DNA from 2 places in the Corynebacterium sp. ED61 genome. Region 1 is predicted to be linked to the other one. Evidence: predicted binding sites of a transcription regulator. Region 1 holds the regulator's gene; the other holds the start of a gene.
What was found. Region 1 encodes LexA, which represses DNA repair genes until DNA is damaged. Its sites were predicted from a motif close to CGAACANNTGTTCG; they were not measured.
Positions count from the first base shown of each region.

Region 2: the regulator LexA is predicted to act here: its motif matches at 13,699-13,712, upstream of IM764_RS05340 (HNH endonuclease signature motif containing protein).

Region 1 is NZ_JADGIT010000011.1:510-16,005, forward strand. It holds gene IM764_RS09865 (DeoR/GlpR family DNA-binding transcription regulator) at 1-785, opposite strand, end outside; gene lexA (transcriptional repressor LexA) at 833-1,600, opposite strand; gene nrdR (transcriptional regulator NrdR) at 2,374-2,829, shown strand; gene hrpA (ATP-dependent RNA helicase HrpA) at 2,881-6,972, opposite strand; gene IM764_RS09885 (neutral/alkaline non-lysosomal ceramidase N-terminal domain-containing protein) at 7,091-9,190, shown strand; gene IM764_RS09890 (hydrogen peroxide-inducible genes activator) at 9,211-10,182, shown strand; gene IM764_RS09895 (DEAD/DEAH box helicase) at 10,195-12,765, opposite strand; gene IM764_RS09900 (PAC2 family protein) at 12,765-13,868, opposite strand; gene IM764_RS09905 (DUF4192 domain-containing protein) at 14,011-15,264, shown strand; gene galE (UDP-glucose 4-epimerase GalE) at 15,218-15,496, opposite strand, start outside.
Region 2 is NZ_JADGIT010000003.1:340,433-355,928, reverse strand. It holds gene tgt (tRNA guanosine(34) transglycosylase Tgt) at 1-689, opposite strand, end outside; gene IM764_RS05425 (DUF3995 domain-containing protein) at 682-1,158, opposite strand; gene gluQRS (tRNA glutamyl-Q(34) synthetase GluQRS) at 1,188-2,096, shown strand; gene IM764_RS05415 (crotonase/enoyl-CoA hydratase family protein) at 2,093-2,917, opposite strand; gene IM764_RS05410 (Na+/H+ antiporter family protein) at 2,994-4,343, shown strand; gene IM764_RS05405 (hypothetical protein) at 4,399-4,965, shown strand; gene IM764_RS05400 (type 1 glutamine amidotransferase domain-containing protein) at 4,962-5,495, opposite strand; gene IM764_RS05395 (hypothetical protein) at 5,589-5,786, opposite strand; gene IM764_RS05390 (hypothetical protein) at 5,853-6,026, shown strand; tRNA gene IM764_RS05385 (tRNA-Ser) at 6,370-6,458, opposite strand; RNA gene ffs (signal recognition particle sRNA small type) at 6,595-6,693, shown strand; gene IM764_RS05375 (carboxymuconolactone decarboxylase family protein) at 6,750-7,136, shown strand; partial or broken gene IM764_RS10360 (sigma factor) at 7,103-7,549, shown strand; gene IM764_RS10355 (aminotransferase class I/II-fold pyridoxal phosphate-dependent enzyme) at 8,039-9,316, shown strand; gene IM764_RS05365 (hypothetical protein) at 9,313-9,963, shown strand; gene IM764_RS05360 (DNA polymerase III subunit gamma and tau) at 9,974-12,142, shown strand; gene IM764_RS05355 (YbaB/EbfC family nucleoid-associated protein) at 12,189-12,503, shown strand; gene recR (recombination mediator RecR) at 12,507-13,166, shown strand; gene IM764_RS05345 (hypothetical protein) at 13,169-13,561, shown strand; gene IM764_RS05340 (HNH endonuclease signature motif containing protein) at 13,780-15,084, shown strand; gene IM764_RS05335 (type 1 glutamine amidotransferase) at 15,092-15,496, opposite strand, start outside.

The DNA.
Region 1 (15,496 bases):
GCATTCTCTAGTGCGGCGACGTAGGACTCGTGTGGTTGTAGGTCAGTGACAACGGTGCTGATGTCTTCAATAGCAGCGAAGCTGACTAAGTAATCCAGCCCGAACTTTGTGGCATCTACGAGGGCTATGACGTGCTCGGCGTGTGTGACCATGGCGCGTTTCACAGCGCCCTCTTCTTCATCAGGGGTGGAGAGCCCGTGATTTAGGGTAAGAGCGTTGGTGCCTACAAATGCCACATCAGCTCTGAGAACTGCGATGGTTTGGGTGGCGATATTGCCTACGACCGCTTGCGCCTGTGGGCGTACTTTGCCGCCGAGAAGCTGGATATCGAAGTATTCGGAATCTGCCAGAGTTTTGGCGATGGGTAGTGAATTCGTGATCAGCTTGTAGGGAGGAACATAACCGCTGGTAGGGGCGTGGGGGATGCTCTCTAGTCCCGAGGTGGCGAGAGCTTCTGCCATGAGAGCGGTAGTGGTTCCTCCGTCGAGAAACAAGGTGCGGCCAGGAGGCGGAAGTAGCTCGAGAGCTCTGCGAGCAATACGCCGTTTAGCGTCGAGCGCAGATTGGGCGCGCGATTCGAATGGGGTGAATTCCGTGCGGTAGTTCTGTGACGGGACCGCGCCACCGTGTACTCGGCGAATTCCGCCTTGTGCATCGAGTGTGGCCAGGTCGCGCCGAATTGTTTCTGCCGTGACGCCAAACTTCTCCGCGAGCTCAATTACCGTGACGCGACCCTTAACGGCGGTCAACGACAATATTTGCCGGCGACGTTCAGTGGACCGCAACGGCATGGGCGGACGACCTTTCTCCTAGGGCTAATCGATTACCTCGTCTAGATCTTACGGAGGACGGCGACGACCTTGCCCAAGATCTCCGCCTCTTCAGCAGGAATTGGTTCGAACAGATCGTTGTGGGGGAGCAGCCACAATCCGTCTTCGTTCTTGTGCCATTCCTTAACGGTGGCGTCTCCATCAATCATCGCGGCCACAAAATCGCCCAGTTCTGCGACCTTTTGGGACTTGACGACGACCCAGTCTCCATTGAAGATGCCGGCATCTCGCATGGATTCACCGACAACCTGCAGGAGGAAAAGTTCTCCACTGCCCACGAGTTCATTTGGGAGGGGGAAGACCGCTTCTACGTTTTCCTCAGCCAATATCGGAGAACCAGCGGCGATCTGACCGACGACGGGAACATACGAGGCTTCAGGGCGCGCATCACTGGCTTCAGTGGCGTTTTCGCTTGGCTTAGACCGTCCTGGGGATGATTCATATCCGCGAATATCAACTGCACGCGGCTTCTTGTCTTCTCGGCGAAGCAGCCCCTTCTCCTCGAGCTGGGTCAAGTGATAGGACACCGACGAAGTGGACTGCAGACCAACGGCCTCTGCAATTTCGCGGATGCTTGGGGGGTAGCCACGCAGCACCTTGGAATCAGTGATGACTTCTAGAATGCGCCGCTGGCGCTCACTGAGAGAATCGCGACCCTTTCCCTTGGCGCTTGCCGCCTTATCTGCTGCGGACTTACGGGGTCGGCCTGGCTTGCGGCGGGCCTCGGGTGCGACGGGCTGCTCATCTCCGGCGGAAGAAAGTGGACTCATGTGTGCTCCTTGAAGATTTCGACGTGGTTCTCACCCTACCTCATCAACGTCACTTAGTCTGGTTCATCTGTTCGAAAAAGCTTGGAAAATGAATGGACAGTTTAGAACGGGCGTGCTATTTTTCCATTAAGGCATGAAATCGAACGTTCGTACCAAAGGCGTTCAGTGTTCGATTAAATCCACTCTGGTTGTCTAGCCGGTGAGTTTAATGATCTTCGTGCCTGTTCGGATGGCTCGCAGGTAGTCGATGGCCGCACTGGTCGTGAGAATTACATGCGTGAGCTAGCCGAAGTGGCAAATGCATGAAATCACCGAGGTTTGTCCTCATGACGATTGTTTGAGAAGAAAGAAGGCCAATATGACTACTGCGCTGACTCGCCCGGATTCCCGTTCTGTTCGTACTGCACGTGCAGAGCGTATCGTGTCGTCGATCCCCGCACAGAGCGGTTCTACCATCAGTCCACCTCGGGAATCTTTCACGGACCTTCTTGTTCCGAAAGTTCCTGAATCCACGCAGCGTTCGAACACCCATGGGCAGGGAAGGGCGATCGTTCCTTCACGAGCGCGTGTTCGTAGGAGCGAGCGTCTGGTGGAAGATTCTTCTGCAGCGTTCGATAACGCATCATCTAGGTTCTTGGAACGATGGACGCAGAATGTAGAGAAGTTCGTTACCTCTCCAGGTGGTATGTCCCTTTCGGTGGGGACCATGGTTCTGACTATGGGTTTGAGCCCGCTATTCCTTTAAACGCTGCATCGGGACTAGCATGAGTGGCGTGCTGTGCCCTTCTTGTAGTTCCCAACAGTCGCGTGTAGTTGATTCCCGAACCGTGGAAAGCGGTGTCGCGATTCGCCGTCGTCGAGAATGTCTCGAATGTGAAACCCGTTTTACCACCGTGGAACGCTCCGTTTTGCTGGTTACTAAGCGCAGCGGGGTGACTGAAGAATTTAGCCGCGAGAAAATGATCAAAGGCGTTCGCCGGGCATGCCAGGGTCGTGATGTGTCAGATGATGCACTTAAGAGACTGGCCCACGAAGTAGAGCAGAACGTTCGCGCTGTTCACGGTTCACAAGTGCAGGCCAACCAAATTGGCCTCGCGATTCTGGAACCTCTAAGGAACCTGGATGCAGTGGCCTATCTCCGCTTCGCCTCTGTGTACAAGTCCTTCGATAGCGCAGAGGATTTTGAGCAGGAGATCGAATCACTCCGCGCTCACCGCGCCCGTAGCTAGCTAAGATGCAGAGCTCAGCACTGAATCTTCCGAGGCCTTGAAGCACAACCCCTAGCGAATCTTGTCGAGTGCCTTCTTAATCCTCTGGACAGATACCGAGCGTGCGGTACCCAAGTTTTGCGCAAACAAGCTGACCCTGAGCTCTTCAATCATCCAGTGGATCTCCTTGATCTGCGGAGAAGCCGCTCGCGCCTCAGGCAATCTATCCAGGGTCTTAGCCAGGTATCTTTCCGCGTCTAAGACTTGCCCGTCCAGCACTTCTTCCTTGTCCGGATCAGTCTCCATCAGGTCCAACCTGGCCTGCATGGCAGCCACGTACCGCGGAACATGCCTAAGTTGAGCAACCCCATGGCGCGCCACGGCATGAGATCCCACATAGAAATCCAGTTGCTGACGCATTGCCTCTATGGGCTCGCCACTCCACTCCCTTAGTTCCTCGGCCATGTCCGCAACCGCCAAAACTGCAGGTGCAACTTCCACCACAGCCTTTCGGACCCCAGTGGCACCCTGCTTCCGAGCAATGTTAATGACTTCTGCGCACCGGTCTGGATCTCGAATAACTGGTCCGTGCTCCTGCAAAATACTCTTGCACGTCACGGTGACAAGATCTTCCAACAGTGAGTCAAAGCCCACATACGGGAAATTCTCCAACGCAACGCGCTGTCGCAGCGGCAGGCCTTTGAGCATCTGTGCGCGCGAGACGGCTACCGTCTTCGTCATCATGGTCAAAACCGTCTTGAACTGCTGTGCAGCAGCCGCTTGCGGCGTGGGGAACGCTCGTAACACCACGCCCTTGTCCACGGAGACGATCGCGGGGTAGGCCACCACAGTCTGCCCATCGACGATGGTTTCTACCGTCTCTGGAACCGTCCCTATGTTTTCTGCATCCCAGTTGGCGGCGCGGGCCAGCACACCGCCAGTGGCAGCACCGCCGCGTCCTGAAGCGTTGCGTCCGCCAGGTTTACCCTGCGCAGAATTCTTATCTCGACCATTCCCGGACTTAGTCTTATCGCCACTTTTCGGCCTTCCGTGGCGACCATGAGAAGCTGCGTCGGCGGGATCGGGCGCATCAGATCCAGAACCCAGGCTGCGGGCTGCGGCTTGCGCAATAGCGTTGGTGACCTGAGAGGTGAGTCGCTGTTGGAGCGCAGCGACGTCGCGGTCCTGATCCACCACATGGCCTCGTCGATCAATGGCAGCCACGTTCATCCGCAGGTGGGATGGCACCTTGGACCAATCAAAGTCCGATGCGGAGATTCCACTGCCACCAAGTGACCGAAGCGCATCAGCCAGCGCTGCATCGATGGCTCCGTCGAAAGGCGTCATACGTTGCAGTGCGTGTTCCGCGAAGTCCGTAGCGGGCACCACGCTCCTGCGTAGTGGCTTGGGCAAGCTCTTAATCAGCGATACACACAGTTCCTTGCGCAGCCCGCTGACCAGCCACTGCGTGGCTTGGGAATCGACCGTAGCCAACAAGGGAAGTGGCACGCGCATGGTGATTCCGTCACGCGGGTCTCCCGGCTGGAAGACATAGCTGAGTTCGAACTCTAAGCTGCCCTGCTGCCACACGTCAGGGAACTCGTGGGCGGCTGTCGCCCCCTCAGCGGATTCGATTAGCGCATCGGCGGAAAAGTCCAGCAAACCGGCGTCGGTATGACGGGCCTTCTTCCACCACGCGTCGAAATGCCGAGCTGAGGTGACAGAGGCAGGGATCCGGGAATCGTAGAACCGGAACAGAGTGTCGTCGTCGACAATAATGTCCCGCCTGCGGGCCTTGTCTTCCAACAAGCTGGCCTCGTTCAACAACTCCTGGTTGTGATGGAAGAACTTGTGGCGCGTGGTCCAATCGCCTTCCACCAGGGCATTTCTGATGAACAGTTCGCGCGCCAGTGGTTTGTCGATTCGTCCCAGGTTGACGGTTCGGTCCGCAACCAGCGGCAATCCGAGCATCAAGACCTTTTCGTGGACCATCGCTGCGCCGCGAGAGCTAGACCAATGTGGTTCGGAATGCACAGTCTTGGTCATGTGTGGCGCGATGGTTTCCACCCACGCAGGATCAATTGGACCGGCCGTGCGCGCGAAAACCTGGGAGGTTTCCACCAGTTCGGCAGCCATGACCCACTGCGGTGGTTTTTTGGACAGCTGGGAACTGGGGTGGATGACGAAGTGCGTATTGCGCGTGCCAGTGAACTGCTTGGAGTTGCCTTCCCGCATGCCAATATTAGTCAGCAGGCCGGTGAGTACTGATTTGTGCACCGCGTCTTCATGGATGTTTTCTTCGTCGAAGTCCATGTCGCGCACGTGGGCAATGTTGGGGATGCTCCACGAGAGTTCCTGGATGACTGTCAGCAGCTGGCGCACCAAATCCATCCATTCGCGAGAGCGCATGTAGTGGATGAATTCGCTCTGGCAGAGCTTGCGGAACTGGTTGCCGCTGAGTTCCCGACGATTGTGCTGCAGGTAGTTCCAGAGCTTGAGCACGCTGATGAAGTCCGAGTCCGCACCGAAGCGGGCGTGCAGCTGGTCCGCCTTGCCTTGGTGTTCGAGCGGACGTTCCCGCACATCCTGAATGCTCAAGGAGGCCACAATCACCGCGACTTGTTCCAGAACGTTGTTGTGGTGGGCTGCCTCGAGCATGCGTGCCAACCGAGGATCGGTGGGAATGCGAGCCATATCGCGGCCAGTTTGGGTTAGTTGTTGTTGCCCGCCGGCCTGGTGCTTTTTTCCCGACGCCACCTTCAGCGCGCCCAGCTCGTGCAACAGCGCCACACCATCGCGGACGGACTTCTTATCGGGAGCTTGGAGGAAGGGAAACTCGTCGATATCCCCGAGACCCAGTGCGATCATGGAAAGAATGACGCTGGCCAGGTGCGTGCGAAGAATTTCCGGGTCGGTGAACTCCGGGCGAGCGTGGAAGTTTTCTTCCGAGTACAGGCGGATGGCGATGCCGTCTGCGGTTCGGCCACAGCGGCCGGATCGCTGCGTTGCACTAGCTTGGCTGATCTCTTCGACTGGGAGGCGCTGGACTTTTGTGCGGTGGGAGTAGCGGGAGATGCGTGCCAGGCCGGTATCCACCACGTAATGAATGCCGGGCACGGTCAGCGAGGTCTCCGCAATGTTGGTAGCTAGCACGATGCGTCGCTTACCACCAGGGGAGAAGACTCGATGTTGCTCGGCGTTGGAGAGTCTGCCGAATAGCGGGAGTATGTCGATCTGCTCGCCCCGGTTGTGGGGGAAGGCGGCGTGTAAGGCGTCTGCGGCATCGCGGATCTCTCGTTCTCCAGAGAAGAAGCAGAGGATATCGCCGGGGCCAGTCCGCACGAGTTCGCGGCAGGCTTCCACGAGACCGTCGAGAGGATCGACTTCCGTTTCCGTAATCTCGCCAGTCTTGTCGTTGAGATGCTCGCGAACCAGCGGCCGGTAGCGAACTTCCACCGGGTAAGTGCGACCGGACACTTCGATGATCGGCGCGGGCTTTCCTGCAGCATCGCAGAAGTGCTCTGCGAATGCCTGGGGGTTGATGGTCGCGGAGGTGATGATCAGTTTGAGATCCGGGCGCTTGGGTAGCAACTGCTTGAGGTAGCCCAAGAGGAAGTCGATGTTGAGGCTGCGTTCGTGGGCTTCATCGATGATGAGTGTGTCGTAATCACGCAAGAGCCGGTCGCGTTGAATCTCATTGAGAAGCACACCGTCCGTCATGAGCTTGATGGCGGTGGACGAACTGATGTTGTCATCGAAGCGGATCTTGTAGCCCACCAGCTTTGCGTTCTCTGAACTGGAGGAGGTGAGTTCTTCATCGATACGCTCCGCGACGCTGCGGGCGGCGATACGGCGAGGTTGAGTATGACCTATGAGCTGGGAACGTCCACGACCGAGCTCGAGGCACATTTTCGGAATCTGGGTGGTCTTGCCGGATCCAGTTTCGCCCGCGATGATGACCACCTGGTTTTCAGAGATCGTCTTCATGATCTCTTCACGCCGCTCGCTGACCGGCAGTTGATCCGGAAAGCTAATGGGACCAATGGTGCGCACGGGGCGTGAGGGGCGGGACGAGCGACCTCTCCGACGTTTACGACGTTGGGGACCGGACGTGCCGCGGGGGTGTCCGTCATGTCGTGGTTTGTCGCTATTGGGGGTACTCACCAAAAAGATTCTAACAAGTGGCCTGCGGGCTTCTTCATTTCCGCCCCACGCTCGACTCTCGTTTGTTTAGTATTGCCTAGCTAATGAATATCTAATTCGAAGAAAGTGAACGACGCTGATGGTTAAAGACACCATGGGGCAGTCCCGCACGCACACCGAAGCCACTCTGGCTCAAGCCACCGAGGTAGCGGGAAGCGTGTTCAATTCCCCGTTTTCCCGCCGCATCTTTTTCGCTGGGATGGCCGCAATCAGCGGCAGCGTGCTGTGGTCTTCCATCTCCCAAAGAGCCGCCGGGGCGCAATCTGGAGGATCCCTCGAAGTTGGCCGTGGCATGGCAGACATGACTGGAGAGCCGTGGGGCGCGGGAATGAATGGGTATGCCGTGCTGGAGCAATCGTCCATTGGGCTACAGCGTCGTCAATATGCACGTTCGTTCATCTTCGTGGACCCCGATAGCGGGCAGCGAGTGGTGCACTGCACAGCGGATGTGGGCCTGATGTTTCAGTCCATTCACCTAGAAGTGTTGCGGCGGTTAAAGGCAAAGTTCGGCGACTTGTACGGCCAGCACAACGTGCTGCTGCACGCCCAGCACACGCACATTGCCCCGGGTGGTACCTCTGCCCACCTCATGGTGGACATCACTGTGGGCGGATTCCGTCCCATCACTTTTGAGGCCAACGTCTCAGGCATTGTAGATTCCATCGTGCGTGCGCATGACGATATTCAGCCCTCAGACATCACCCTGTCCCGTGCCGAGGTGCATAACGCCAGCGTGAATCGCTCACGAGAGGCCTTCGACAAGAACCCGCAGGAAGACAAAGACGTATTCCCGGAGGGCATCGATCCAGCGGCAACAACGCTGCGCATCCATCGTGGTGACAAGACCGTGGGCTTTATCAACTGGTTCGCTGTGCACCCCACGAGCAACGGACACACGTACCGTCACGTCGGTACAGATAACAAGGGCTATGCCGCATGGGCCACCGAAGAAGCGCTCGGCGTGGATCACCAACATCCAGAGAATGCTACATTCGTAGCCGCATTCGCCAATTCCTCCCCAGGAGACATCACTCCAAACCTCGGGCTCACGCCTGATAGTGGACCGGGAGTCAACTCCATGGACTCCGCGCGCATCATCGGCGAGCGGCTGATGGGTGGCATCGCGGGATCCAGCGACATCCCCGGAATCTCTGGTGGAGGGGTCAGCGGCATCTATCGGTGGATGGACATCTCAAACCAGCAGGTCGACGGAAAATGGACCCCGGATGGCAAACCGGGCAAGACCAGCCCGGCCATCCTCGGCGCCGCCTTTGCCGCGTCCTCGCAGGAAGACGGCGGTGGCGAACCTCTGCTGGGCTTCCAAGAGGGTGAGCGAGGCGGCACACCGTGGGTCGAGCAAGTGGGCAAAGTCGTGGTTCCTCCGCAGATGCATGAGATCCATGATCCGAAAGAAATGTTGCTTCCCGTCGGCTTCATCCCCGGCATGCTGCAGCAGGTCTTCCCGTTCTACATTCATCGGATCGGTGGACTCGTGCTCATCTCTCACGGATTTGAGGCCACTATCGTGTCTGGACTGCGGCTGCGCCGAGTGGTTGCCGAGGCTTTGAATGTGCCCTTGGACACGGTCATTTCCCAGGGATACGTCAACTCTTACGGGCACTACGTCACCACTCCAGAGGAGTATTCCACTCAGAACTATGAAGGTGGAGCCACCGCCTTCGGAAGGAACCAACTCCCAGCGATGCAACAGATTTTCCACGATCTGACGCAAGCCATGCACGAAGGCAAAGAGGTGCCAGTAGGTGGCCCGGCCGGGGATCTCACGGGACATATCCCTCCTGCACCGGGAGCCAACCCGTGGATGGACATCGCTCCCTTCGGCAAGAAGTTTGGCGATATCGTGCAACAGCCGGGCGTGGTGACGTCGGGAAACAGCGCCACCGCAAAATTTGTGGGCGCCAACCCAAACAACAACCTGCGCCACGGCGAAGGGTATTTGACCATCACCGATGAGGACGGCGCAGTGGTGGCCAACGATTCCAGCGAATCCACGCTCATTACCTTCGCGAACTCGTGGGGGAGTACCACCGTCACCGTCTCGTGGAATACCGCAGAGATGAAGCCAGGCAAGTACGCCTTGAGCTTCCGTGGTGATTCCAAGTCCATTGGCGGGCAACTCACGCCATATGAGGCGAAAACTACCATTACCGTGGTCTAACGCTTAGGTAGGGTGAAAGGGTGGTTTATAAAGACTTTCGGCCGACCTTCGCCCAGCTGCGAACTTTCGCGATCATCGCGGAGTTCAAGCATTTTGGTGCGGCAGCGCGACACTTGGGCATTTCCCAACCCTCGCTGTCGCAGGGGCTCGCGGCGTTAGAAACCGGACTGGGAGTGCAGCTCGTGGAACGCTCCACGCGCAAGGTGATCATCACACCCATCGGCAGAACCCTGTTGCCGTTTGCCCAGGCCACGCTGGAAAGCCTCGATGCGTTCGTGGGGCAGGCCCGCGGCGCACAAGGCGGACTGGTGGGGGATCTAATGGTGGGAATCATCCCGACCATCGCCCCATACCTGCTGCCGCATTTGCTGGGCCGGCTTCCCGAGGCCGCGCCGGAGCTGCAGCCGCAGATCGTGGAAGACAGAACTCACGCGCTGGAGGAGGGCTTGCGTTCCGGAAATCTGGAAGTAGCGGTACTCGGCGGTTCTGTGGATAGCACCACTTTTGATTCCATCGAGCTCTACGACGAAGAATTCGTGCTTGTGGTTCCGTACGATTCCCCGCTGGCGGGACGAACAGATTTGGCGCTCAGCGAGATCGCCGGGGAAAACATTCTTTTACTTGACGACGGACACTGCCTGACAGACCAAGTGGTGGACATTTGCCACGCGGTGGATATCCCTGTGGATCCCCGCACGGCGTTGACTCGAGCGGCCAGCCTGACCACCGTGATGCAACTAGTGGCGGCTGGTTTTGGAGCCACGCTGGTTCCCTTGAGCGCAGTGGCCGCTGAATGCCGCCGCCCACACCTGGCGTTTGCTCGCTTCGCCGGTGGAGCACACACCGCGAGCCGCTCCGTGGTTCTGGCGTTTCGTGCGAGCACCACGCGAACCAGTGACTACGCGGAGTTAAGCGAAATGCTCACAAGCGCGTATCGGGACGCGGAGGCGGAAAGCCACGAATTTCTCGAATCCCATGGTTTGGCGCGCTAGTTCCACAGGCTGCTAGCCCTGGATTATGCGCAGCGCACGCAATCGCACTTCGCCAGCTTCATCGGTAGCTGCGAGGTCAACCTCTCCCTCGAAAGCCCAACCGTGGTCCTTCTCTGGGTCATCTAAGGTTTGCCGGACCAACCACAGGTTGTTGTCTGGCCCATCCCAGCCTTGACCGCGTTGGATGCGGATCATCGCGCCCGAACGCGCATCAGCATCGAGTCCGAGGTCGGCGTACTCCTCGAAGTAATCGTCCATCGCAGCGGGCCACTCTGGTGGGGAATCCATATAGTCGTCCAATGCAGCCAGCGTGTTTTCGCGCTCGAAGGCGAACAGCTCCACGTGCCTGAAGAACAAGTTGCGCACCATAGTCGTCAAGGCACGCGGGTTGGAGGACAGCAAGGACGCATCTTCCACGCCAAATGCGATCTCAGCCACTTGCTCTTCGGTGAGCGGCGTATCTTCGTCGCCCATCGTCGCCCACTCTTCGATGAGTGAGGAGTCCACCTGTCGGATCAGCTCGCCAAGCCACACGATGACGTCTTCCAACTGCTCCGTGCGGTGCTTGGCGGGCACAGAGTGATCGAGTGTCTTCCATGCATCCGTGAGATAGCGCAGCAGCACGCCTTCGGACCGGGCCAGGCCATAGGTGGCAATGAAGTCTGAGAACGTCATCGCCTTCTCAATCATGTCCCGGACGATGGACTTCGGGCTGATATCGAAATCTCGGGCCCACGGGCTGCCTTCACAAAACATCTCGAAGGCATTTTCGAGGTGCTCTTCCAAGGGCTTGGGCCACGTGACTTCTTCCAGCAGCGCCATGCGTTCGGTATAGTCCACGCCTTCGGCCTTCAGCGCTGCGATTTCTTCGGATTTCGCGGCCTTCATCTGGGCGGTCAGAATCTGTCGCGGGTCATCCAGCACGGCTTCGAACGTGCTGATGATGTCCATCGTGTACGTGTCCGATTCGGGATCAAGAAGATCTAATGCGGCCAAGGCAAAGGGAGACAGTGGCTGATTGAGAGCAAAATTGACCGGCATATCCTCTGTCAGCCGCGCGTTCTTTCCGGTCGGAGTCTGTGGGTCGTCGTATTCTTCGACGACGCCAGCCCACAGCACGCCACGGTAGAGCTCGATGATCCGGTGAATGGAGGCGTTTTGCTTCGTCCGCGTATCGTGATTGCCACGAATGAGGTGACGCAACGCGCCATATGTCCATTCGGGACGTGCCACGACGTTCAACAGCATTGAGTTGCTGACGTGGAATTGGCTGATCAATTCCTCGGGCTCTGCGGTGGTCAGGCGTTCAAATGTCTTTTCCGACCACGTCGCACGGCCCTCCGGGGCGGCCTTCTTGCGAAGCTTCTTTAGCTTCGCCGGATCGGTGCCCGCACGCTGACGGAGACGGAAGTTTTCCACCTCGTGCTCGGGCGCCTGAACCACCACGGTTCCCTGCGTGTCGTAGCCCGCGCGTCCGGCACGTCCGGCGATCTGGTGAAATTCGCGGGACTTCAAGATGCGATGTCGGATACCGTCGTACTTCGCCAGCTCGGCAAACAACACCGTGCGGATGGGCACGTTGATGCCCACGCCGAGGGTGTCTGTACCGCAAATGACCTTGAGCAGGCCCTGTTGAGACAGTCTCTCCACCAGGCGACGATACTTCGGCAACATACCCGCGTGGTGGATGCCGATACCCTTGCGCAGCAGCTTAGACAGCACCTTGCCGAAGGCGGACGTAAAGCGGAAATCACCGATCGCCTCGGCAATCTGTTGCTTCCGTTCGGCATCGATCATCGACACGCTGGTCAGCGCCTGGGCGTGCTCGGCAGCCTCTCGCTGGGTGAAATGCACGATGTAGATCGGGGCGAGGCCTGCGTCGAGAAGACTCTCCACCGTCTCGTGGATCGGCGTGTAGACGTACTGGAATTCCAGGGGGACAGGGCGGACGCTGCCCGTGACGTGGGTGGTGGTGCGACCGGTGCGGCGGGTGAGGTCTTCCTGCAGCCATTGCGTGTCGCCGAGCGTGGCGCTCATCAGCAGGAACTGGACGTTCGGAAGTTCTAAAAGCGATACTTGCCACGCCCAACCGCGATCGGGTTCGGAGTAGTAGTGGAACTCGTCCATGACCACTTGGTCGATGCGGGCATTCGCGCCGTCGCGGAGCGAAATGTTGGCAACAATCTCCGCAGTAGCGCAGATGATGGGAGCGTTGCCGTTGACGGTCGCATCGCCGGTCATCATGCCGACGTTTTCCGGGCCGAACGTCTGGCACAGGTCGAAGAATTTCTCGCTGACCAGGGCTTTGATGGGGGCGGTGTAGAAGCTGCGCTGTTTGCGTGCCAGCGCCACGAAGTGCGCGGCGATCGCCACCATGGATTTGCCCGAACCGGTTGGCGTGGCCAGGATGACGTTGTCCTCCGCGACAAGCGCCGTGGCTGCCTCTTGCTGGGCAGGGTAGAGGGTGATTCCACGGTCCCTGGTCCATCCGAGAAAAGATTCCAGAATGGCATCGTCGACCAGGCTTTCTGGAACTTCCTCGATGTCCGGGAGTAGACGAGCGAGGTCAGCGGCAACGCCCACTAACTGTCCTCATTTCCTTCTTCTCGACGCCGAGCTTGATCTTCCTCAGTACTTTCCGCCGAGTCTTCCTGCTCGGAGTCATTCTGCTCAGCGGCACCGCCAGATCCCTGGGATTCAGCTTGTTCCCCTGGACTCGTGGACATTTCCGCGAGGAACGCCTCAAACTCCGCGCCTAGTTCGTCTCCCGTAGGAATGTCTTCACCGGGTGCCAGAAGGTTGTTTTCTCGACGCTTGCGCTGGCGCTCTGCCTCCAGATCGTACTGCTGCTCCAGGGCGCCCACGATCGCGGCGATCTCCTGGTTTTCTTCCACCTGATCAGCAAGTTGGCGCTTCATGCGGTCGATGTCAGCGTCCAAAGCTCCCAGTGGAATCTCGCGCTCAGTGACCTTGCCCGCGGCGGAAAGCAGTGCCCGGGTAGCCTCTGGGTAGTCCGAAGCGGAGATGTAGTGCGGAACGTGCGCAGTCACGCCGACGGTCTCGATGCCGGCCTTTTTCAGGTTCAGCTCGATCTCCAAAGCCGCCGAACCAGGAATGATCATGCGTGCTTCCCACGTGTGGAAGTCCTTGACTAAGGAGCGATCCGAGGCGTGGGCGCTGATCATCAGTGGGCGAGTGTGCGGCACCGTCATGGGTGCGGCATACAGAGTGACCACGCGGTCTACGGAGCAGCGCTTGGCCAGGTCCACCACGGAACGGCTGAACGTTTCCCATTTGAGATCCGGTTCTGGCCCGGAAAGCAGCAGGAAGGGGCGGTCTTCTGTGTCCTTGACCAGATTCAACGTGAGTGCCAAGCTCTCCCGATCTGCCACGCTGGAGTGATCCAAGGTCACGCTGGGACGACGAGAGCGGTAGTCGATCAACTCATCCACATTGAACGAGGCAACGGGGCTGTGGTCCAAGGCCTGCAGGAGGTGAGTAGAGGCCTGGTTGATGGCTTGACCAGCATCAGCGTAGCCCTCAAGAGCCACGACCATCGGAAGGGATTCTTGCTGCCCGTGAGTAGACAGCGGACCAGGGAATTCCAATTCATACATGGAATCCTTTTTGCGTCCGTTGTCTGGTTGGTTGTAGCGATCAAATGCCGGGCGATCATTGGTGGTCATGCTGGCGCTCCCTTCTCGCTCAGGTATTTGTCTAGGTTAGCAGCCGTATCGGACGACTATTCACAGCTTGAGGGTTTTCCACACCGTGCTGGGAAAACCCATTCTGCTTCCCACTACGGGAAAGCGATGCGGGATGTGATCCGTGGAAGATAACCCCATGACGTTCTTCGATGACACTTCATCCAACACCACCACCGACCCCGATATTCCGCACCACCCGATTCTTATCGGATCCGATCCCGGAGCAATCTTCGCCGCACTTCCCTCCATGATGGGCTTCGTCCCAGATCGTTCACTGATCATCGTGGGAATCATCCCAGAGGCTCCACATTCCACACGCTTCCGAGTAGGACCTGTGGTGCGTGCAGATCTCGCCGAAGAATCTATTGACGATGCCGTGCGCGCAATGGATCACGCTCTTTGTGACATGGAGGACGTTCGTGCGTTGCTGTACTGCGTGCACCCGCACCGAGACGTGGCGGAAGAGTACTCAGAGTGTGCCGACCGGATCCTCGACGATCGAGACATGCGGGTACTCGGATCCTGGTGGGCAACAGCGATTGAAACTGGGGCTACGTGGATCGACCTAGAGTCCGAGGAAACTGGTGAGATTGCACCTCTGACGGACAACCCCATGCATTCGCACAGTGCAGTACATGGAGCCAAGGTGTTTTCGAGCCGAGCCGAGCTCGATCACTGGTTGGATCCTACGACGAACATCCAGCCCCTCTACGCACGGACGTTTGTGGACTCCGGGGAATCAGAAAAAGAATCTCTAGCCATTGTGCGCGATGCCATCACCGTTATGGAGTCCATTACCGAGATTGTTCGCGGTGAAGCTGCCCTGGAACAGGCCTGTACCCGCCGCAAGGTACTGCTGGCAATCGCAGCGTTATCTCGTGACGAGCGCCTGCATCCACTGCTGGTGACGTTGAGCGTGGGGGACCGGGCGCCCATTGTGCGAGAACTGCTGGCGGAAACGGCGCGCAAGACGCGCACTCAAGTCAGGCGTAGAATCCTGGCGCTTTTGTCCACGGTGCTGGCCGGCAACGGGGAAGGCATGCCAGCGTTCCACACGTTGCAGCGCTGTGGGGAAGAACTGCGCAGGCCAAGCAGGGCGGGGGAGATCGATGCACTGACCACGCTCATGCGTGGCCATCTATGGCAGGGCCACATGGAAGGCAAGAGCAAAGCCCAGATGATCCGGGTTGCCGAACATGGAGTATTTTGGGCCATCAACTGGGGCTTGCCGGACGAAGCGGAAACGACTGAACGCTTGCGTCGAGAATTCACACAGCACTACGCGACGTTCCTCAACTGTTTGGAACAGGCCGTCGACTGGGACGCGTTTAGTGCTTGCGTGCCGAGTGTGCCTGATCTCCCAGATTCTGCGTGAAGGCCCACGCATCAGAGACGATGGTGTGCAGATCAGAGCGAGATGGTTGCCAGCCCAACTCAGCGATGGCCTTCGCGCTAGAGGCGATGAGGGTGGCTGGGTCGCCCGCACGGCGAGGAGCCTCCACTGCAGGGATGGGGTGCCCGGTGACTTCGCGGCACGTGTCTACAACTTGCTTGACGCTGAATCCGTCTCCGCTGCCCAGGTTGAAGATTCTGTGGACACCGGGAGT
Region 2 (15,496 bases), on a different contig from region 1:
GACTGCAACGGGCGATGCGAACGGGCCTGCGTCTGCCGCTCATGCTCCTGTAAACAACGCTCGGCCCAGCGGTACGTGCGTTCCACGGATTGCTCCTGGTAGGAGCGGGTATTTGCCAGGGTGGTGAGCTCGTCGAAGGCGAACATGATGTCCGCGCCCAGCTGGTGCTGGATCTGCATGCTGATCTCCGGGGTGAAGCGATGCTTGGAGCCATCGATCACGCTGCGGAAATCCACGCCTTCTTCATCCACCACGGCCATGCGCTTTTTCTGCTGCGCGATGATGTCCGACTTTTCCTTGCCGCTCATGTCCATCGCCAGGACCTTCCTGAAGCCCTGGCCCAGGCTCATCACCTGGAACCCGCCGGAATCCGTGTAGGTGGGGCCGTGCCAGTTCTCGAACGTGGCCACGCCACCGGCTTCATCCACGATGTCCGGGCCCGGCTGCAAGTACAGGTGGTACGCATTCGAGAGAACTGCTTGCGCGCCGGTGGTGTGGAGTTGCTCCGGGGTCAGGGTCTTGACCGTGGCCTTGGTGCCCACGGGGATGAACGCGGGAGTCTGGATATCGCCGTGCGGGGTGTGGATCACGCCTGTGCGCCCCTGCGGCTCGCGATCCATCGGCCCATCTAGGGTGTCCGCGAGGCGAGTGTGCAGGTTGAAGGTGATGTCCTGGCGCTGGTTATCCATGGGAGTAGACTTTACCGCGCGTGCGGACAAGTCCGATAAGCAGGAAGATCCCCCAGACAAGAAAGAGGGGATCCCAGAGAAACGCGTAACCAATAAGGCTGCTGTCTGTGGCGGAGGGATTGCGCTCAATGACGCCTAGCAAAATTAAGTGGGCTCGTGTGGAATTCCACCCTCCCCATACAATGATTCCCACGGCACCAATCCTACTAACGATGCGAATGATGCCGCGAAGCCAGCCACCACGAATCTCCACGAACAGCGGGAGGATTGCAGCGAGTAACTTTGCGGCTGCTACGAACCATAAGATCCACGCTGTTTCTTTGATGGATGCAACAAGTTTTGGATCAACAGTGTCCAAGAGCCAACTGCCACCGGCGGCCCAATACGCACTGATGGAGGCATGAATAATCCCAGCTAAGGCAGCAAGAATAAACCACAAGAGGTGACGGCTTTCTCTGCCTGATTCCATACTCTTAATCTAGATCTACACTGGTGGGGATGACCACACAAGGATTCGGCCGGTACGCGCCCAGCCCCTCCGGTGACCTGCATTTGGGCAACCTACGCACGGCAGTGCTCGCGTGGCTGTTCGCGCAGCATTCCGGACGCGGGTTCCGGATGCGCATTGATGACATCGACGCCCAACGTTCCTCTCCCGAAACCGCCACCCGCCAGCTCGAGGATTTGGCCGCGTTTGGCATCACGTGGGAGGAGCCCGTTGCCAGCCAGCAGCAGACCTTGTCTTTTTACGCCGAGGCTCTCGCTGACCTGCAACAACGCGGCCTTGTCTACGAGTGCTACTGCTCCCGCAAGGACATCCAAGATGCCTCCCGTGCTCCGCATGCCATCCCCGGCCGCTATCCGGGCACGTGCCGCGATCTTTCCCCTGCTCAGCGTGCGGAAAAGCAGGCTGAATTGGTTGCGCAGGATCGCGTCCCCGCCCTTCGTCTTCGGCCCGACGCCAACTCGCACACCGTCCGCGAATCTTTCTCCCTGGAAGCTGAAGGCGGTCTTTACACCGGCGAGGTGGATGATTTCGTGCTGCGGCGTGGAGGCAACGCGAACCAGGTGACCGACTCGGACTTCGCCTACAACCTGGCAGTGGTGGTGGATGACCACCTGGCGGGAGTGGATCAAGTGGTGCGCGGAGATGATCTGCTCAGCTCAGCTCCTCGACAGGCCTACCTCGCGGATCTGCTGGGCTACGCACCCGTGGAATACGTGCACGTCCCGCTGGTGCTGGGCCCAGACGGCAAGCGCCTGGCCAAGCGCGATGGCGCGGTGACGCTGCGAGAAATCGGAGCAGACCGCGCGCTGGAATGGGTCAAAGATTCTCTGGGGTTAAGAGATATCGCGGACTTCGACCCTTCTCGCGTCACTCAACAGCCAGTGACCTGGAGCCCCTAAACCCCTCGCTTGTTGTACTTCACTGCCTCGCCGATGCCCTTGGCCTTCTCCGCGGCCTTCTGCGCGATCTTGGTGTTTTTCGCGCCCAGCAAACGCGCTTGGCGCAGGCGCTCCTTGAATAACGTGGCTCGCGGGCCCTTGTTCCACGTTTCTTCAAACAAGCGCTTCGCGTACGCCACGGAATCCGGCGAACGTGTGGCAATCAGACGTGCGAACTCCTCCGCCGCAGCCAACGGATTGTCGCTGATCTCGCTGGCCAGGCCCAGTTCCACGGCGCGCGTGCCGTTGAACTGCTCGCCCGTCATGGTCAGGCGCTTGGCTACGTCGATGGGCAGCACTTCGGACAAGGACTGGATTCCAGACATATCCGGAATCAGACCCCACTTGGCCTCCAGAACGGACCACTGGGAATCCGCCGTGGTGAAGCGGTAATCGGCGGCCATGGCGATCTGCACTCCGCCACCGAAGCAATAACCTTCCACAACAGCGATGACGGGCACAGGTAAGCGTCGGAAACACCACGGCCCTTCCTGAAACAGGTTCGTGCCCCACCACGGACGCGGCGCGAACGCCTTGGCGATGTCCATGGGGTTCTTCATTACCGTGCCAAAGTCCAGGCCAGCGCAGAAATTGTGCTCCGCGCCCTGCACGATCACCGCGCGGATACTGCGATCAGCGGCGATCTCCTTGGAGTAGCGCGTCAGATCGCGCAGCATCTCCAGGGTGAGGCCGTTGAGCTTATCCGGCCTGTCCAAAGTGATGTAGGCGATGTTCTCTAGCTCGCCGGTGCCTCGAGTAAATGTCACGTTGCTGCTGCTCATGCCACCAACCCTAGAGCACCGGGAGGGGTGACCCGCGACTAACGAATTTTTTCCTCCCTGCCGTATATTTTCCAGCATGAATGCTGTTCTCATTGCTGTGCTGGTCATGTTGGTGCTCGCCGCTGTGCGCGTGCACGTGGTCCTGGCCCTATTTATCGGCGCCCTCGTGGGTGGGTTGCTCAGTGGAATTGGTCTCGACACCACCATGGTCGCCTTCCAGGATGGCCTCTCCGGCGGCGCGCAGATTGCGCTGAGCTATGCGCTGTTGGGTGCCTTCGCCATGGCCGTGGCTAGCTCTGGGCTGCCCACGCTGCTGGCACGCTCGGTGATGAAGAAGCTAGGTAACGACGATTCCGTAACTGTCGGCCGCGCCGTTGCCGTGACGAAGTGGCTGATGATCGCGGGCATTTTGGCGATGTCGATCATGAGTCAGAACCTCATCCCCGTGCACATTGCCTTTATTCCACTGATCGTTCCGCCGCTGCTGGGCGTGATGAACCGCCTGCGCTTGGACCGCCGTGCGGTGGCGTCCGTCATCACGTTTGGCCTGGTCACCACCTACATGTGGATCCCCGTGGGTTTCGGCAATATCTTCCTCAACGAGATCCTGCTGGGCAACATTGAAACCGCCGGACTGGACACCTCCGGCGTGGACATCGTGCACGTCATGACCATCCCTGCCTTGGGCATGGTCGCCGGCATGCTGGTCGCAGTCTTCGTGACCTACCGCAAGCCACGCGACTACGAGAACCTGCCCATCGCGGATGCCAAGGAGCCCGAGGAGATCTCCTGCTACAAGATCATCGTGGCACTCGTTGCCGTGGTGGCTACCTTCGCGGTGCAGGTGATCATGCAGTCCATGGAGACTGAGGCGGACTCGCTGCTCATTGGTGCTCTGACCGGCCTGGCTATCTTCATGCTCACCGGTGCCGTGAACTGGCGTGAGGCCGACGATGTCTTCACCTCCGGCATGAAGATGATGGCCTTGATCGGCTTCATCATGATCACCGCCCAGGGCTTCGCCGCCGTGATGAGCGCGACCGGCGAGGTGGAAACCCTCGTAGACGCCACTGCGGAGATCTTCGGCGAAAACCGTCCCGCTGCAGCCGTCGCCATGCTGATCGTGGGCCTGGTTGTCACTATGGGCATCGGCTCTTCGTTCTCCACGCTGCCGATCATCGCTACGATCTACGTTCCACTCTGTACCGCCATGGGCTTCAGCCCAGCGGCAACAATCGCGATCATCGGCGCTGCTGGCGCGCTGGGCGATGCTGGTTCCCCGGCGTCGGACTCCACACTGGGCCCAACCTCCGGCCTGAACGCAGACGGCCAGCACGACCACATCCGGGACTCCGTCATCCCGACCTTCCTGCACTACAACATCCCGCTGCTGGCTTCCGGCTGGATTGCGGCGATGGTGCTCTAAGATCAGGCACAGACAACTGTTCGGCTGCCGGGGATAAACAGAAAGAGGGCGCACAATGAAGCGATCACGGATTGTGGCGGCTGCTCTTATTCTGCCGATGGTGCTGGGCCTGAGCGCCTGCGGCAAGGAAATCTCCCGCAACCTTGACGACGGCCGGGAACAGTACGCGGAGTCCAACTTCGCAGTGATCTACGGGCCGGACTACCAGGAATTTTATGTCCAGTGCCCCGGCGTGACGGCCGATAAGGCCAAGGAGCTGATGGACTCAGAGTCGGACAAGATCGAGGACAACTCGGATCCGGATTCCGACCACCAGAACGTGTACCTGCGCGGCGAGGGCGTGGAGATGGACATCAAGCCCGTCAAGCTCGATGACACCAACCTCTGCGGCACCTTCGAGACATCGAACCCGGAGGCCTTTGCGCGCCAACCCCCCACCGAATCCGCAACTCCCTCAGAATCAGCTCAACCACCTGCAGATATGCCGGATCCGGAATACCGCGGATGGTTGAAAGTAGAAACGCCCATGGCCTTCCATAAGCCGGAGCGCCATGAGCCGTGGCAGCTGGATACTGCCGAGTTCAACGAAACGGTAGAAGCGGAAACTACCGAAACTAATTAGTGCTGGCCTTCAGCGAATTCCTCGACGAGCTTGGCGTTGAACGCATCCAAGTCCTTCGGGGTGCGGGAGGAAACGAGTCCGTTGTCCACGTGCACCTCTTCGTCCACCCACGTGGCACCAGCGTTGGTGAGGTCCGTCTTCAGGGATGGGTAGGAGGTCAGGGTGCGTCCTCGCAGCACGTCTGCGTCCGTGAGGATCCACGCGCCGTGGCAGATGACGGCCAGTGGCTTGCCGGCCTCGACGTGCTTCTTCACGATCTCCACCGCGGCCTCGTCCGTCCGCAGCTGATCGGCATTGCCGGTGCCACCGGGAAGGATGATGGCGTCGAAGTCCGTGCCGCGGGCTTCCTCGGTGGTGGTGTCCACGGAGACCTTGGAGCCGTTCTTGCCCTCGATGTCCTCAGTGGATGGGGCCACGAGGGTGATCTGCGCGCCCTCGCTCTTTGCCGCCTCAATTGGGGAACTGAGCTCGCTGTCTTCGAAGCCGTTGGTGGCCAAGACTGCAATGTTCTTGTTTTCTAGTTGAGCCATGATTATGCCTCCTGCGTTGAGGTTGTGTGTCCATTGCCGAGGGTAGACGCGATCGTTCAATCGTGCACAAATGTGCAGCGGGGGTTCTTATCTTTAGTTTTTGTAAGGCCCGTCGCCGGAAGCGTCGTGCATGTCGTCACTCCAGTCCGGCAAGCCGTCGTACTCGCCGGCCTCGGTGATTTCGGACCCATTGCGGAAAACCAGCTGCAGACCTTGTTTTTCTTCCCAATCGCATTCGCATTCGAGGACCACGTACCAGGGTGAATCGTCTTCGTACCCTGGCTGTGCCACGGCATAGTCTGGGAAGGTGACGTGTTCCCATACCTTCGCTGGCTCCTCGATCTGAGGGAGCCATTCTTGGACGTCTTCGTCATCTGCGAATTCGTTGGCGAAGTCTTTGTAGTAGTCGAAGGTTGCGTTTGTGGCTGCTTCGAGGGCGTTTGCGGGCAGCGCCCTGAAATTGCGGATGGCTTCTGTGGCTTTGGCTTCGTTGTCCTCTTCGAGGTCGGAGATTTCGACGTGAATTTCTAGGTCTAACGGTGCCAGCGTGAATTGCGGGGTGTGCAGGTCACCGTTGTCGTCTACGGTGAGTGTGCCGATTCCAGGGAGTTTCTTACTCTTGGTAAGTAGGCTACATGAAGCCCTTGGTGTTTTGTGGGCCTTTTGTTCGCCTTACTCGACGCCATGCTTGCCCGCTTTTTAGACTGCCCCATATTTTCCTACTATTCCTTCCGTCGCGTAGTCACATGCGCCACATTTACTTGGGGAAACGCAGACTTGCTATCGAGAATTGGTACGAAAGTATGGCGGGGCGCGGCCCGGACGGTGATTGCGCAACGAAAAACCCCTTGAACCTGAAGGTCCAAGGGGGGTGTGGCGGAGGATAGGGGATTTGAACCCCTGAGGGATGTGACTCCCGCACGCGTTCCAGGCGTGTGACATAGGCCGCTAGTCGAATCCTCCATGCCGAACACTCGAGCCGTGGCTCTCATGTACTCCGGAAAGGTTACACAATCGGCAACCTTGGAGCAAAATCCCTGTGTGCGCGGGCTTTGTGTGGGAGCCTTTGTATCCGTTGGGGCAAGTGGGTTAGCATGATGACAGGATTCCGTGCGGCGGTTATCTCATGAACTCCCCCAGGGCAGGAATGCAGCAAGGGTCAGTGAGCTCTACCGGGTGCGCGGGGTCCCCTTTTTATGTCTGGGGTGGGCTAGGAAAATACGGCTGACCAGTAATTTGTCACAATGCGGCGCGGTGATTCGTCATCACTGTATGGAATCAATTTCATTGAAACAGCGTTTCAACGCAGCCATGATCGCGCTCGAGGCAGCAAGTCGTGGGCTGAGCACCAGGGAACGGCTCATGGTGCAGCTCCATGCTTCACAACTAAACGGCTGCGAGTTCTGCATCAACCTTCACTCGCAAGAGGCGTCGAAAAAGAAAATCGACGTCACGCCACAAAACCAGCGGGAGGAATTAATTCTCCGTGTCACAACGATGGGGACAAAGCTCGAGCAATTTGAGGATGAAGTGCTCGACGAAGCTCTCGAAGCCCTTGGAAAATCAACGACGGCCGACCTCGTCGCGGCCATTGCTACCATCAACGTATGGAACCGCGTCGGACGCCTGAGCAGGAAGTAGAGCGCCTATATCGCACCCACTTCCGAAGGTTGACGGCTCTTGCGTACAACATCATTGGGCAATGGCAGAGTGCCGAAGACGTCACTGAAGAAGCCTTGTCGAGGTTGCTCGTTCAGGCACCGGAAAAGCCTGCCGCATGGCTGACCACGGTGACTACACGCCTCGCATTGGACGTCGCTCGAAGTGCCGCGCATCAACGCACTGAGTACGTGGGCCAATGGCTGCCAGAAATTACGGCTGGGGAGCTGCAGCACCCAGATATCGATCTGGCAGTAACCCGGTTGTTGCAACTGCTTCCGCCGCTCGACCGGGCAGCGTTGGTGTTGGTGGATGTCGCGGGTTACTCCGCGGCTGAGTCGGCTCCCGTGTTGCGCAGCACACCTGCTGCCGTGAGGAAGAGACTGTCCAGAGCACGCGAGTTGCTCCGTTCCCATCAAGGCAACCATGGAGATCCGGAAAACAGCGGAACTGCCTCCATATCCGAGCTAGACCCCAAACACGTGGAAGAGCTCAGCCACCTCTTGGCTACAGGCGAATTGAGGCAATTCGTGTTCGCGATTTCGGAAGGTGCCGTGTTGTGGGTGGACTCGGGCGGAACAGCCAGCGCTGCTCGTAATCCAATCGTAGGACGGGACAAGATTTACAGATTCCTCGCGGGATTGTTCTCCAAATATGGCTACCCACAGTTTCGAATCGCAACGCACACCGCTGGTGTGATGCTTGTGGCGGAATCTGCAGACATGGAACGGTGGGTGATTTTCGAGGGTACTGCTGGTTCCGCTGTGACAGGGATCCAAGTTCAGCAGAACGCGGCGAAGAGGATAGAGCACCTAACTGCGCCTTGTCTCGCCGGTCACTATGCTTGGGACTTGACCAAAAACCCTAGGGAGGCTGACGCACCCATGCAGCGTGAAAACATCAACACCGAGCAGCTCCTTGCTGATAAAGCAGAGATCACTGCAGCCTATGAAGAGCTCCAAGGCGCAGGCCTGAATCTGGATCTCACCCGCGGTAAGCCCAGCTCCGAGCAGCTGGACTTTTCCACGGAACTGCTCAGCCTCCCCGGCGATAACTTCATTTCGCCCAGCGGCCTGGATGTCCGCAACTACGGCGTACTGAACGGCCTCTCCGAGCTTCGCTCCCTGTGGGGCAATTTGCTGGGTATCCCTGCTGATCAGGTGATCGCGGGAGATGCGTCCTCGCTGAACATCATGTTTGACCTGATCAGCTGGTCCTACACCTTCGGCAACAATGACTCCCCAATGCCGTGGTCCGTCGAGGAAGAAGTGAAGTGGATCTGCCCCGTTCCGGGCTACGATCGCCATCACTCCATCACGGAGCTCTTCGGCTGTGAGATGCTCACCGTGCCCATGACCTCCACCGGCCCGGACATGGATGCCGTCCGCGAGCTGGCCAAGGATCCCGCCGTCAAGGGCATGTGGACCGTGCCGATATTCGCCAACCCAACGGGCGTCACCATCACCCGCGAGGTGGCGCAGCAGCTGGCGGAGATGGAGACCGGCGCGCCTGACTTCCGCATCGTCTGGGATAACGCCTACGCCGTCCACACCCTGACGGATGAATTCCCCGAGGTCATCAACGTCCTCGAACTCGCGGAGCAGGCGGGTAACCCGAACCGCTTCTGGTTCATGTCGTCGACCTCCAAGATCACCCTGGCCGGGGCGGGCGTGGCTTTCTTTGCCTCCTCCAAGGCCAACTTGGATTGGTACGGCAAGATCGCCAACATCCGCGGCATTGGCCCGAACAAGGTCAATCAGCTCGCTCACCTGCAGTTCTTCGGTGACGACGAAGGCGTGCGCGCAATCATGCGCAAGCACGCCGGGTCGTTGGCTCCGAAGTTCACGCGCGTCATTGAGATCCTGCGGCGCCGTCTGAGCCAGTACAACGTCGCCGAGTGGACTGAGCCCGAGGGCGGCTACTTCATCAGCGTCGATCTGCTGGCGGGCACTGCCTCCCGCGTGGTGGAGCTGGCCAAGGAAGCGGGTGTTTCCCTCACCGCCGCGGGCGCCACGTTCCCCCTGAAGCAGGATCCGCAGGACAGCAACCTCCGCCTCGCCCCGTCGATGCCCACCATCGATCAGTTAGAGGTCGCGATGAATGGGTTCGCCACCTGCGTTCTGCTGGCCGCCATCGAGAAGTTGGAATCCGACGCTTCATGAATGAACAGGAAACCCTCGTCTGGGTAAAGGACCTTCTGCCCGGCGAACCTCAGGTCTCATCGCGCCAGGTGGGGGAGTCTTTTCCCTCATTTGAGGTGGCTGAGATTTTTCTTGTCGACGACGCCACCCCCGATCGCCCAGAAACCGTCGCCATGACGCTGAACGCCTCCCAGATTGAGCCGGCGCTGGAGACCGAAGACGGTTCTGACCTGCGCGTCGAGCTTCTGACGATCACCACGGGCCATTCGTCCACCGCCGCGGAGCTGGTCACCGCAGCAGCCACGATGATCGCGGAGAACCCAGGCGCTCGCTCGCCGCAGCCGGGCACGTTCCTCCCACAGCTGGGCCCTTCCGTGGATAGCTCCATCACGGCGAAGCACGGCCTGCTGGTGGTGCCATTTGTCTGGGAAGAGGGAGTCCCGCATGCGCACGAGGTGACGTCGGGCGGAAAGAGAAGTGCCCAAACGGCCACGTCAGACATCGAATTCACGCACCCAGGGCGGCTCACTGTGCCGGCGCAGCTGATAATGCTCACGGATGCTGAATACGATCTCGCGCTGCGCGAAGGTCTGGGCGGCGTGCAGACAGCGATGGCGGAACAAGCGGTGAACCTGAACGATCTATGGCGTGTCCCGGCGGAACTGTAAGGTCTAGATCGTGGCTTTATACCGGAAGTATCGTCCTGCCAGTTTCGCTGAAGTGGTGGGCCAGGAGCATGTGACGGAGCCGCTGTCGACGGCGTTGGATAGCGGCCAGATCAATCACGCGTACCTGTTTTCCGGCCCGCGCGGCTGTGGCAAGACGTCCTCCGCGCGCATCCTCGCCCGCTCCCTGAACTGTGTGGAAGGTCCCACATCCACGCCGTGTGGGAAGTGCGATTCGTGCATTGCCCTGGCGCCCGGCGGCTCCGGCACGCTGGACGTCACCGAGCTGGACGCTGCCACGCATAACGGCGTGGATGACATGCGTGAGCTGCGCGATCGCGCTTTCTACGCCCCGGCGGATTCCCGCTACCGCGTCTTCATCATCGATGAGGCGCACATGATCTCCAAGGAGGGCTTCAATGCTCTGCTGAAGATCGTGGAGGAGCCGCCGGAGCACCTGATCTTCATCTTCGCGACCACCGAGCCGGAAAAGATGCTGGCCACCATCCGCTCGCGTACGCACAATTATCCGTTCCGCCTGCTCACCCCACCGGCGATGCGCGGCCTGTTGGAGCGCGTTGTTGCTGGTGAGGGTAAGAATATCGAGGATGCTGTCTATCCTCTCGTGGTGCGCGCGGGCGGTGGTTCGCCGCGTGATTCGTTGTCCCTGATGGATCAGCTGCTGGCCGGTTCCGGACCCGAGGGCGTGACCTATCAGCGCGCGTTGGCGCTGCTGGGTGTGACGGACTCTGCCTTGATCGACAAGGCGGTGGATGCGCTGGCGAATCAGGATCAGGCGTCCTTGTTCGGTGTGGTTGATGATGTTGTCGACGCAGGCTACGAGCCGCGCCGCTTCGCCACCGATCTGTTGGATAGGTTCCGTGACCTGCTCATTCTCAAGGCTGTCCCCGATGCTTTCGAGCGCGGTCTGGTGGATGCTCCCGCGGGGGCGCAGGAGGTATTGATCGAAGAGGCACAGGCTCTCGGCCAGGCCACCATCACCCGCTGTGCAGCACTAGTCAATGAGGGGCTGTCCCAAATGCGTGGCGCGACTGCCCCACGCCTGCTTCTGGAGATCCTGTGTGCGCGCATGGCGCTGCCAGCCGCGGGCATGACGGTGGAGGCTTTGGCGCAGCGCGTGGAGGCCCTGGAGAAGGGCCGCGGCAATGCGCCTGCAGTGACGAACTCCGCGGAAGAGACGGCTCCGGTTCTTTCCTCTGGCCGCCGCTACGAGCGTCCTTCCAAGGCCAAGCGCGAAGAGCCTGCCCAGCCAGCCGTCGAGGAGGATCCGGTTATCACCGAGGCCCGCCGCGCTCGCGAGATCATGGACCGCAACCGAGCGCAGACTGAACCAGAGTCAGAACCAGTGCCAGTCGCAGTGCCCGAGCCCGAGCCGCAGCCCAACTCGCCGCGCAACGCGGCCGAGGAGTGGACGCAGATCCTGGCGCTGGTCAAGGAATCTAACCTCAGCGCTTGGATCGCCGCCCGTGATGCAGTGGCCGCCGACGAGCAGACTGAAGCCGACGAGCTCCTGGTTCGTCACCACACCGGAGCGCTCGCGAAATTCGTGAACTCCGAGGCCAACCGCAAGATCTACGCCGAAGCTGCAGAAAAAGCGCTCGGCTCACCTCTGACCGTCATCGCGGTGGTGGGAGATAGGCAGAAGGAGCCGTCGCAGCCGGGAAAAGCAGAGGCCGCTCCGAGCGGCATCATCCCGCAGGAAACTGGCCTTGACCCAGCTGAGCTGAAGAGCAACTCCAACAGCGCTCTCGAGCGCGCCCGAGCCATGGCGGAGGCCTATCAAAAGCCCGCGTCAACCCAGCCGCAGCCCTCCGCGAACACCTCCACCCCTGCCAGCACGGACAAGCCCGAGCCGCGCTGGAAAGCCCGCGCTCAGAAGTATCGCTCCGAGCACCAGCACAACGTGGACAACGGATTCAACGGAGTGCCTCTGCCTCCGGAACCCCCGGAAGAGGAATGGGACTCCGTTCCACCGGAGCCCGCCGACCCGTCCCCGCGGGCGCCGGTACCGGAAAAGCCAGAGTTGGCGTCGAAAAAAGAACAAGACGATGAGTTCCTCGACCAGATCGCCGAAGGACCTGGCGAGGCTGACCATCGGAAACCGCTGGATATTGCCGGTGAACTTGTGGAGAAACACCTAGGTGGGCAGCGATTACGCTAGTCGGACGGGTAGAGTGGCTCGCGTACCCAACGAAAGGAACCGCGTCATGACCCAGCCAGATATGAACCAGCTCATGCAGCAGGCCCAGCAGATGCAGGCGCAGTTGCAGGAAGCCCAGAAGGAAATCGTCGCTTCTGTGGTCACCGGTGAAGCAGGCAACGGCCTGGTCACCATGGAAATGGCTGGTTCCGGCGAGGTTAAGTCCCTCAGCATCGATCCAAAGATCGTGGATCCTGAGGACATCGAAACCCTGCAGGACCTGGTTCTCGGTGCGTTTACCGATGCGAACAACAAGCTGCAGAACCTGGCCCAGGAGAAGATGGGTCCACTGTCTCAGGGCATGAACGGAATGGGTTTCTAGAACTTGTTCGAAGGTCCATTACAGGACGTCATCGACGAGTTCTCCCGGCTCCCCGGCATTGGGCCGAAGAGCGCTCAGCGGATTGCGCTGCATCTCCTCGACGAAGATCCAGAGGATGTGCAGCGCTTTCAAACTGCTCTGGGAAGACTGCAGGATGGCGTGACGTTCTGCCGCATTTGTCACAACATCTCCCAAGAGGAGGTGTGCCGCGTGTGTGCTGATTCCTCGCGCGATAAGTCCTTGGTGTGCGTGGTCGAGGAGACCAAGGACATCCAGGTCATCGAGCGCACGGGTGAGTATCGCGGCCGCTACCACGTGCTTGGTGGTGCGCTGGATCCCCTCGGCGGGATCGGTCCCAAGGAGCTCAATATCACGGCGTTGGTGCAGCGTGTCGGTGGTGCGCTGCCGGATGTTCCGACCAATGAAGTCGACGCAAACAACGAGCCGATTCTGGAACCTGGCCCCGAGGTCAACGAGGTAATCATCGCCACGGATCCGAACACGGAAGGCGAGGCCACCGCGGCGTATCTGGCGCGTCTGCTGCGAGATTTTCCAGGTTTGTCCGTGAGCCGATTGGCCTCTGGAATTCCGATGGGTGGGGACTTGGAGTTCGTGGATGAGCTGACTTTGTCTCGCGCTTTTGCTGGGCGCACTAGGCTGTAGGCATGAAGAAGCAGAATGGTGACGCTATCCGACGGGCGATTTGGGCAGGAGTGTTCGGTTTTGCTGGGGTGATGCACTTTGCTCAGCCGAAGCCTTTCGACACCTTGGTTCCGCCTGAGTTGCCTGGTGGCAGGCGCGTGTGGACGTATGGTTCCGGCGCTGTGGAGTTGGCCTTGGGGGCTGCGATCGCTGGGTCTTTGACGGGCCGGATGTCGCGTTCCTATGAGGCCGCCGTGTCCACCACCGCGACCGCGTTCCTGGCGGGCGTGTGGCCGGGCAACATCAAGATGGCATGGGATTGGCGGAACAAGGGCTTGACCGAGCGTTCCATTGCTTTTGTGCGCGTGCCTTTGCAGCTGCCGATGATGTACTCCACGTGGAAGTTGGGGCACTAGGTTCTGGGTTTTTTTGGGGGGCTGGCTGCTTGTGGGATTGACTGCGGGGCGAGTTAACCGGAACAAAAATATTTCGAGAAAGTGTTCGATAAGTGTGGACGGGTGTCCCGTAGGCGTGTATTATTAGGGTATAACTTCAAACGTTTGTTCTACTACTTAAGGTGTTAGCGCTGGTGGGGATTGCCGGTGGACCTTGAGTTGATGGGGCAGGGGGAACCATGAACGTCACCGAACCACTCTTCGAATCGGACACAGATACACCTACGGATAGCGAGCCGCACCTACACGCGCCAGAGCCGTCGTGGCGCATTCTGGACGATGCGGATCCGTTGAGCCGAGCTGCAGTCCTAACTAACCAGCACCACCTCGCGATCGCCCGCATGTGTGTGCCTGACGTGCAGGAATGCGTTGCCGATGTCTCTTCGCGTCTGGGCGTGCGCCTCGGTGTGGCCGAGCACCGCGCTTTGAGTTACGTCTGCATCGGCTTCATGCTGCTCAACTTCCCGCGCCTGGCAGCCAACTTGGGCCAGGGGCATCTTTCCTTCGATCATGTTCGACGCCTAGCTGATTCCCTAGAGTGCCTCCCTCCAGAGTTTCACGAGGTGGTCGAATCAGATCTCCTACAGGCTTTGTCTCCGCGCAGGCCATTGCAGGCCACGCCGTCTGTGAAGCGAGTGGGCAAGCTGATTCGGGACATTATCTACCAGCATCATCCGCCCGCCCGGCCGAAAGATCCAGATGAGAAAGTACGCCAGGAGGACAAGGGAAAGCCGCACCAGCCGGAGCTGGGTTGGGATGAGCGGGGCGCCGAAGTCACTGATTTCTTCCTCACCATGAACAAGGGTGATTCGGAGGAGTTCATCCAGATGATCAAGAGTGTATGTCGGCAGGAAAAGTGCTCCCGAGGAGCTGCATTGATGCTTCTCCTGCGCGGGCAGTGCACCACCGAGGTCACATTGAACATCTACCGGCCTGCGACAGTCTCTGAATCCGAGGCCGAGCCTGGTCGCGTATGGATCGCAGGAGACTGGCTGGAACAGGAAGCGAGCGCGGAGTGGATGCAGCGGGTCACGCACGTCGCATCCCCTGGGTGGGCACGATGCGCGGGGTACCAGCCCACGCCGACAATTCGCGCCAGCGTGATCGGCAGAGACGGACACTGCCGCTTCCCGGGCTGCGATGTCATCGCCGAGCGCTGCGACCTAGACCACGTCAACCGTTGGGACCATAGCCAACCATTGGGCGGAAGCGCTGAAACTTCAACGTCGAATCTTCACTGCCTGTGCCGCAAGCACCACAAGCTGAAGACCGCAGGGCAGTGGGACGTATCCCTATTCCCCGATGGCACCGAGGTGTGGACCTCCCACGGGGACGGGCACACGGTAGTCACCGAGCCAGGTGGAGTACTGGGGCGGGAAACCTTTGAGCGACGAGCCAGCAGGCGCGCCCGAGTTCTCGCCGAGCACAACCGCATCCGCACCGAAGCAGATGATGACGAAGCAGCCGAGAATATCCCGTTCTAGCGGATCCCTAGCGCAGACGTTCCTTACGCAATTGCTGCACTTCCCCATTCAGCTGATCAGCGAACTGGCCCGTGACCTCGGGAAGCTCGCTCATGTCTACGCCCATCGCGCGGGCCAGGATCAGATCTGCCAATTGCGGATTACGGGCCAAGGCTGGGCCATGCATGTACGTGGCGATGACAGACCCCTGAACCGCGCCCTCGTAGGACACCTGCTCACCCTCATCAGTGTTGCCGGTGCCCTTCGTCAGCGTGCCCAGAGGAGAGGCATCGGAACCCAGAACGGTGGAACCCATGTGGTTGGCAAAACCCGTCAAGGTCTCGGTGAGCCCTTCCAGCTGAGGGGTCGAAGTGATCTCACCGATCATGCGCTTAGACAAGACATCCGTGGTGGCGTCGATAAGACCCAGCCC